2 regions of the Streptomyces sp. NPDC006385 genome follow, and region 1 is predicted to be linked to the other one. Evidence: riboswitches for the same ligand, from Rfam matches in the RefSeq annotation. Region 1 holds a riboswitch; the other holds the start of a gene.

The links. Region 1 has a riboswitch for cyclic di-AMP ahead of ABZ078_RS26465 (LysM peptidoglycan-binding domain-containing M23 family metallopeptidase). Riboswitches for the same ligand answer to the same signal wherever they lie in the genome.
Region 2: another riboswitch for cyclic di-AMP. It lies ahead of ABZ078_RS20540 (C40 family peptidase); the one in region 1 lies ahead of ABZ078_RS26465 (LysM peptidoglycan-binding domain-containing M23 family metallopeptidase).

Annotation. Positions count from the first base shown of each region.
Region 1 covers NZ_JBEXQG010000039.1:5,970-9,779, reverse strand. Annotated here, with positions in the region: gene ABZ078_RS26470 (DUF6250 domain-containing protein) at 1-202, opposite strand, end outside; gene ABZ078_RS26465 (LysM peptidoglycan-binding domain-containing M23 family metallopeptidase) at 409-1,350, opposite strand; cyclic di-AMP (ydaO/yuaA leader) riboswitch at 1,355-1,549, opposite strand; gene ABZ078_RS26460 (alpha-galactosidase) at 1,820-3,810, opposite strand, start outside.
Region 2 covers NZ_JBEXQG010000024.1:109,067-112,876, reverse strand. Annotated here, with positions in the region: gene ABZ078_RS20555 (ATP-binding protein) at 69-527, shown strand; gene ABZ078_RS20550 (LysR family transcriptional regulator) at 531-1,454, opposite strand; gene ABZ078_RS20545 (LysE family translocator) at 1,545-2,159, shown strand; gene ABZ078_RS20540 (C40 family peptidase) at 2,213-2,686, opposite strand; cyclic di-AMP (ydaO/yuaA leader) riboswitch at 2,690-2,899, opposite strand; gene ABZ078_RS20535 (hypothetical protein) at 3,240-3,548, opposite strand; gene ABZ078_RS20530 (ATP-dependent Clp protease proteolytic subunit) at 3,556-3,810, opposite strand, start outside.

The DNA of each region.
Region 1 (3,810 bases):
CGTCGATCTCCAGGACGCCGCGCGACGCGGTGACGGTGCCGCCGTCCTGCAACTCGGTCGCCCACCGGCCCAGGCCGTGGCAGAAGTTGTCGTGGGCGATGAGCCGGCCACGGGGAGCGGCACTCGCCGTGCCCGCGGGAGCCAGTGCGCCCAGGGCCGCGCCGGCGGCCAGGATTCCGAATGCTCTGCGCGTGGTCGTCACGGATCGGGGCTCCTTCGCTGGGGCGATGACTTGGAGGTGTGACAGCGGCAGCACGGCAGAAAGCGCTTGCCCCGTCTGACGGAGATCACTCTCCCGTCATCGCCCCCTCCCTGTCGACACCCCGGACACACCGAAGGCCGGACCCGGGGATCGGGGTCCGGCCTTCGACTCGCGTGTCAGGCAGGCGGCTTCGCCGAAGGCGACCGTCAGCCGATGGCAACGCCCTTCGAGCGGAGGTAGGCGACCGGGTCCAGGTCCGAGCCGTAGTCCGGCGTGGTGCGGATCTCGAAGTGCAGGTGCGGACCGGTCGAGTTGCCGGTCGAGCCGGACAGCCCGACCTCCTGGCCCGCGGTGACGGACTGGCCGCTCGACACCGAGAGGGACGACAGGTGGGCGTACTGCGCGTAGTGTCCGTCGGCGAGCTGGATGACGACCTGGTTGCCGTACGCACCGGCCCAGCCGGCGGAGACGACCGTGCCCGCGCCCACGGCCTTCAGCGAGGTACCGGTCGGGACGACGAAGTCCACGCCGGTGTGGTAGCCGCTGGACCACATGCTGCCCGCCACCTTGTAGGCGGTGCCGACGGCGGCACCGGCCACGGGGGCCGTGAAGCCGTTGGTGGTGCCGGTGGTCCCGGCGCTCTCGGCGGCCGTGGTCGCCTTCGACGCGGCGGACTTCGACGACTTCGACGCGGACGAGTCCGAGGACGATGACGATGACGATGACGAGGAAGGGGAGGACGACTTGGGGGTGCTCGTCGCGGCCTTCTTGCCGCCGATGGTGAGCTTCAGACCGGGGTGGATCAGCGACGGGTCGTCGCCGACGGTCTCCCGGTTGTCGGCGTAGAGCTTCTTCCAGCCGCCGCTCACGTTCTGCTCGTCGGCGATCTTCGAAAGGTAGTCGCCGGCCTTCACGGAATACGTCCGCACATCCGCCTTCTGCGTCGTCTCCTTCTTCTCGGCGGCCTTCTGACCGGCAACCGGAAGAACCTGAACGGCCTTTTCCGAAACGGACTGCGAGGGAGCGGCGTGGGCCCCGGTGGCACCGATGAACGGGAGGGCGAGAGCGGCGCCGCCGGTTCCGGCGACTGCGATGGAGCGGGTGAAGCGGGGGGGCTTCGGGCGGCGGTGCTTACCCTTCGCGGGCATGGCGAATTCCTCTCCGGCGCCTGCGAGGTGAGCTGTCGGGTGCGGGCTGGAGATGCCCGGCCGCGTCGGGGACGCGACTTGACCCCAAGCCTGTTCCGGAGACCGGAACAGGCGGTTGTACCTGTGGGTCCCCCGCTCCTGCCGTACGGGTGAGTTTGCGCGGGATCCGGGCGGCGGCAGGATTAGGCGTCCGTCCGGATTGGTGGCGAACGTAAGCGAGGAAGACGCATGGGAACAAGCGAGAGGTTCCGTCCGAATGCGTTCCTGTTGATCCCTTGCGGGAATTACCGGTCACCCTCCGTGCATTATTGGGGCGCCGCCAAACACAAAGCCCCATGAGAAGCACGTGAATTACGTGGACATGACGGGCGACACACGGTCACGAATATGACGCTCCTCACGTGACACTGCTCCACCTTCCTTCAGGCGAGAGCGAGTTGGAATGAAGGCGCCAATTCGGACAGAACTCCTAGATGCGACGCAGCCGGATAACCGTCGCATCGAGGTCGCCGCACAACCCGGTACGCAGTCCGTGATGCAGCAATACTGCACCTCTGTGAATTTCGCCCGTTTCAAGGCATTCGTACGACGCTGTCGGGTCGAGCGCGCGCAGCCGCAGCGCCGGGGCGGGCTCGCCGTAACGCTGGGCCTGGAGCCAGGCGAGGACGACCGCCTCATCCCCGAGCGCGTACTGCACCGCGCTCAGTCCGCCCGCCGGAGGCCGCAGCCGGTAGAGGTCACCGCGCTGCACCACGGGCCGGATCTCCTTGTACAGCGCCACCCACTCCCGGGCCTCGGCGAGTTCCTCCTCGCTCCACCGCGCGAGGTCGCCCCCGACCCCGAGCACTCCGGCCATGGCGCTCACGAACCGGAAGCGCAGGGAGCTGGCGCGCTGGTTGAGCATGGCGTTCGGGCTGTCGGTGACCCAGGCGGCCATGGCGCGGGCCGGGTGGATCTGACTGAAGCCGTGCTGGATGTCCAGCCGGTCCAGCGGGTCGGTGTTGTCCGAGGTCCACACCTGGTCCGTACGGCTCAGCACGCCGAGGTCGATCCGCCCGCCGCCGCCCGAGCAGGACTCGAAGGCGACGCCCGGATGGGCGGCCCGCAGCCGGTCCAGCAGGCCGTACAGCGCGCGCACATGGTCGACCCACAGCCGCTGCGGGTACGACTCCCCGGGCCAGCCGGCGTCGGTGAAGCAGCGGTTGAAGTCCCACTTCACATAGTCGATCGGGGCGCTGGAGAGGAGCCCGTCGAGCCGCTCCCAGAGGTACTCCTGGACATCCTCGCGCGCGAGGTTCAGCACGAGCTGATTGCGGAATTCCGTCCGCTTTCGACCCGTTTGATGCTGAACCCAGTCGGGATGGGTGCGATACAACTCACTGTCCGGATTGACCATTTCCGGTTCGACCCAGATGCCGAACTGCATACCGAGGGCGTGCACGTACTCCGCGAGCGGCCTGAGCCCGGACGGGAAGCGGTCGGGGTTCGGCGTCCAGTCGCCGAGCCCGGCGCGGTCGCTGGTGCGCGCCCCGAACCAACCGTCGTCGACCACGAACAGTTCGACACCGATGGCCGCCGCCCGCCGCGCGAGCACGCTCTGCTGATCCTCGGAGATGTCGAACTCGGTCGCCTCCCAGGAGTTGAACAGCACCGGCCGGTCCTGGCCTGCGTCCGGGATCACGTACGCGCGCTGGTACGCGTGCCAGGCCCGGCTCGCCCCGCCGAAGCCGCTGTCGCTCCACAACCCGGCGAAGACGGGCGTCGTGAAGGACTCCCCCGGGGCCAGCCGCAGCAGACCGGAGTCGTCGTGTCCGGCCCCGCCGGTGATCTGCACGCGCGCGTCCGGGAGTTGGGCGACGGCGATGCGCCAGGACCCGGACCAGCCGAGAGCGCAGCCGTAGACCTCACCGCGCTCCTCGGTGGCGTCCGTGTCGAGCGCGACCCACGGCAGGTGCTGGTGCCCGGTGTGCCCGCGACGGCTGCCGATGACCTTCTCACCGTAGGTGAGAGGAGACCGCACAAGACGGGACTCGGCGCCCCAGCGGCCGTGCAGCTGGGACAGCCGCCAGTCCTCCCGGTCCGGCAGCGTCCAGGTGGCCGAGTCGGCGCGCAGGAGCTCCAGGGCGCGCCCCTGGTTGTGCAGCGTCACCCAGCGCTCCACGATGTCGTCGCGCATCCGGTAGTGCAGGGTGACGTACAGACCCCCGTCACGAAAGCGCAACCGCAGCTCGTCGCCCTCGGTCTCGTACCGCTCGAAGCCCCACTCGGTGCCGTGCCGCTCGTCGCTGCGCACGGACAGGGCGGGCCGTACGAAGCGGGGGCCGCCCTCGACCGGGTACTCCTCACGCCCGTCGAGCGGGGACTCGAAGGCCCAGTACTGCGGCAACGGGCTCGCGGCGAGGGCCTCGGCGTCGGCGAGTGCGATCCGCGGCCCCCAGTGGAGGTGCAGGAGCTCGTCGC
Region 2 (3,810 bases), on a different contig from region 1:
CCGGGACCGTACTCGAACCATCCGCTCCGTGTCGGACTGCGGTCCCGTCGGAAAGGGACGACGTCGCCATGGCAGATCACCTGGAAGCATCCGTCACTCTGCCGAGCGATCCCGCCTCGGTCTCCGCGGCCCGGACGTACGTGGTCACCACCCTCGCGGAGTGGGGCCTGCCACCGGACACGGAAGCGGCCGACACCATCCGGCTGATCGTCTCCGAACTCACCACCAACGCCGTACAGCACACCCTCGGACAGTCACCCACCTTCACGGTGGACATCGAGCTCGACCGTGACGAACACCTGCGCATCGGCGTGACCGACAGCCACCCCCGCTTCCCCAAACGGCTGCCGGCCGCCGTCCAGCAGGACAACGGCCGCGGTCTGGTCATCATCCGCTGGCTGACCGCGGAGTGCGGCGGCAAGCTCAGAGTGCGGCCCACCCGCGAGGGCGGCAAGACGGTCTCCATCGAGCTGCCGTGGACCGTACCCGCGGCGCGGGTGCCGGCGGTGGGACAGCAGGAGCCGTGACCCTCAGGGCTGCCGCGGCTGTCGGGCGCGCCCGAACGTGCCGCGCAGCAGCGCCCGGAAGGCATCCGCGGCCGGCGCCGCCTCGTCCCCGCGGAAGGCGACCGAGATCGTACGGCGCAGCTCTCCGCCTTCCAGCGCGCGCACCCCGACCGGAGTGACCGACGTCCGCGCCACCATCTCCGGTACGACCGCCACCCCGAGCCCGGCACTGGCCAGCGCGCACACCAGCAGGTACCCCGGCGTCGGTACCAGCACCGAGGGCGCGGCACCGGCCCGGGCCAGCACCGCCTCGACGCCCCGCCGGGCCGGAGCGTCCGGCGCCATGCTGATCAGTGGCTGACCGGCGAGCTCGGCCAGCGGCAGCCGGGCGGTCCCGCTGGTGAGGGCGTGGCCCGGAGCGGACACCAGGACCAGCTCCTCTTCGAGGATCGGCTCGACGCCGACGGAGGACGGCAGCGGGACCGGGGCGCCCGGTTCATAGGCGTGGGTCAGCGCCAGATCGACCTCACCGGCGGCCACCGCGGTGACACCGGCCGACGGTTCGTAGTCGGTGACGGTCAGTTCCACGTCCGGATGCGCGCGGCGGAAGGCGCTGAGCACCGGGGGCAGAAGATGGATGCCGGCGGTCTGGAACGTGCCCAGCCGGAGGGTCCCGCCCGACAGGCCGGTCAGCCGGGCCAGTTCGTGCCGTGCCCGCTCCAGCTCGTCGAGCACCCGCCGGGCCCGCGCCACCAGGAGCTCTCCCGCACCCGTGAGCCGCGCCCCGCGATGATGCCGTACGAGCAGAGCGGTGCCCGCCTCGCGCTCCAGCTTGGCGAGCTGCTGGGAGAGCGCGGGCGTGGTGTAGCCGAGCCGTTCGGCGGCCCGGGTGATCGAACCCGCCTCCGCTACGGCCACCAAGGCGGCGAGGCGGGTCGGGTCGTACATGCGGGCCCCTGTCTGCCTTAAGGAATGCTTTAGGGCTTCCCAGGATATTCGACATACCTACTGAAGGCCCCCGCACGGCACGCTGGCGGCATGGACGCTCAGCTCCTCGCCTTCACCGGGGTCTCCGCCGGCCTGGTCGCCATGCCCGGGGCGGACTTCACCGTCGTCGTACGCAACGCCCTCGTCTCCCGCCGGGCCGGCGTCGCCTGTGCGCTCGGGATCGGGGCCGGGCTGCTGGTCCATGTGACGCTGGCGGTGGTGGGAGTCGCCGCGGTCCTGGCCGCCGTGCCGGCGCTGTTGCGGGCGCTGCAGGTGGTGGGCGGCGGCTATGTGCTGTACCTGGGTCTCCGGACGCTGCGGCAGCCGCACACCGACGTGGCCGACCCGCGCGAGGATTCCACCGCGCGACCACTGCGGCAGGGCTTCGTGACCAACGCCCTCAACCCGAAGGCGTCCCTCACCTTCCTCAGCGTGCTCCCGCAGTTCGTGCCCGCGGGCGCTCCGGCGCTGCCCAGGACCCTGCTGCTCGCCCTGATCGTGCTCGCGATCGCGCTGGTGTGGTTCCAGGTCGTCGTCCTGCTGGTGGACCGGCTCGGCAGATGGCTGCGCAGGCCGCGCGCCGCCCGGGCGGTCACGGTCGGCACAGGCGCCGCACTGACGGTCTTCGGCCTGGCGCTCCTCGTGGGGCCGCTGTCGGCCCTGTGAGGCCCCAGGGGCGGTGACGGCGCGTCAGGACGCCCTCACCGCCCCCGGGAAGGTCACTTGACCCGGCCGTACCAGACGCTCCTGGTCCAGATCTTCTGCAGCCTGACGACATCCCCGCTCTTCGGGGAGTGCCAGATCTTTCCCTTCCCGGCGTAGATGCCGACGTGGTAAACGTTCGACCCCGAGTGGAAGAACACCAGGTCTCCGGCCTTGCGGTTCTGCGCGGAGATGTGGCGGGTCTTGTTGTACTGCTGGGCCGCCGTACGGGGCAGCTTCTTGCCCGCCTTCTTGTACGAGTACAGCGTGAGCCCGGAGCAGTCGAACCTGTGCGGCCCGGTGGCACCCCACTTGTACGGGGAGCCCTTCTTGGAGGCCGCGATCTGGAGGGCCTTCGTCGCCGGCGTCGCGGCTTCCGCCTCGGAGGCGAAGCCGGGGGCGACGACGGTGCCGCCCACCGCGGCGAGGGTGAGAGCCGAGGCCGTACCGGCCCGGGCCATGAGCGACGGGACACGATTGAGCGCTGTCATGCGCAACCCTTCGTCAGCCGCCTGTGAAGGATGACCTGTCGGATTCGGGCTGGCGAAGTTGCCCGGCCGCGTTGCCGCGGCTTCACCCCAAGGGTTGCTCGGCTCGAACGAACGTCCGCTCCGGCGACCCGTCTTGCTCGGGTCCTCCACTCCTGCCGATCCACTCCGTCGACCGGTCATCCGGGCGGCGGCAGGACTCGGCGTCCGCTCGGATCGCCCCGCCGCTGTGGCGGGGGCTTGTCGTCAGACAGGGATCTTGACGCACGGATGAACGAAAAGCCCAACGGAACCGGGTATTTGTGGCGTTGCTCACCACTCACCCGTTCGGGTGGACACCCTCGTGTCCGGGCGGGTGTCCAGATGTCCGAGGAGCCTCGGACCAGCGGCGGAGCGCTCAATTCCACTTAGTGTCGACGGCCGTTGCGCAACTTGGAGGGGCGCGCAAACGGAGACATAGATACACCGATGGGGGGTACATCGTTTGGTCCGTTTCAGTGCGGATCCGGACGGCTCGTCAGAGGGCCGAGACGTCCGGATCGGTCTGGACGGGTCGTCAACTGTCGGAGCGCGGCGGCACCGTGACGCGAGCCGTGCGGCGTTCCCCGTCCAGCACGCGCAGCGCGCGCGCCAGCGTGGGCGCGTGCAGCTCCGTCTCACCCCGCTGGTGCATCAGCGCCAGCGCGTCCCGCAGCGCGGCCGCCTTGGCCACCAGCGCCTGGGCGGCGCGCAGTCCGCGGTAGGTGTCGCCGTACTGGGCCGGGTTGATCCGGCCCAGCAGGTCGACCACATCGAGGTAACGGTCGATCAACTCCCCCTCCGCGCGCGTCAGCGCGGGCAGGGGCGGCAACTCGGGTGGGAGCACCGACCGGTCACCTCCCCGTGGGCGGGGCGAGGGTGGCCTTGCGGCTGGGGATGATCCGGTCGACCAGCCCGTACTCCAGCGCCTCCTGGGCGTCGAGGATCTTGTCCCGCTCGATGTCGGAGGCCACCTGCTCGCGGCTGCGCCCGGTGTGCTCGGCGAGCATCTCCTCCAGGCGGGTCCGAATACGCGTCAGTTCGTCGGCCTGGATGGCCAGATCGCTCGCCTGGCCCTGCACCGGCTCCGGCAGCGCCGGCTGATGGAT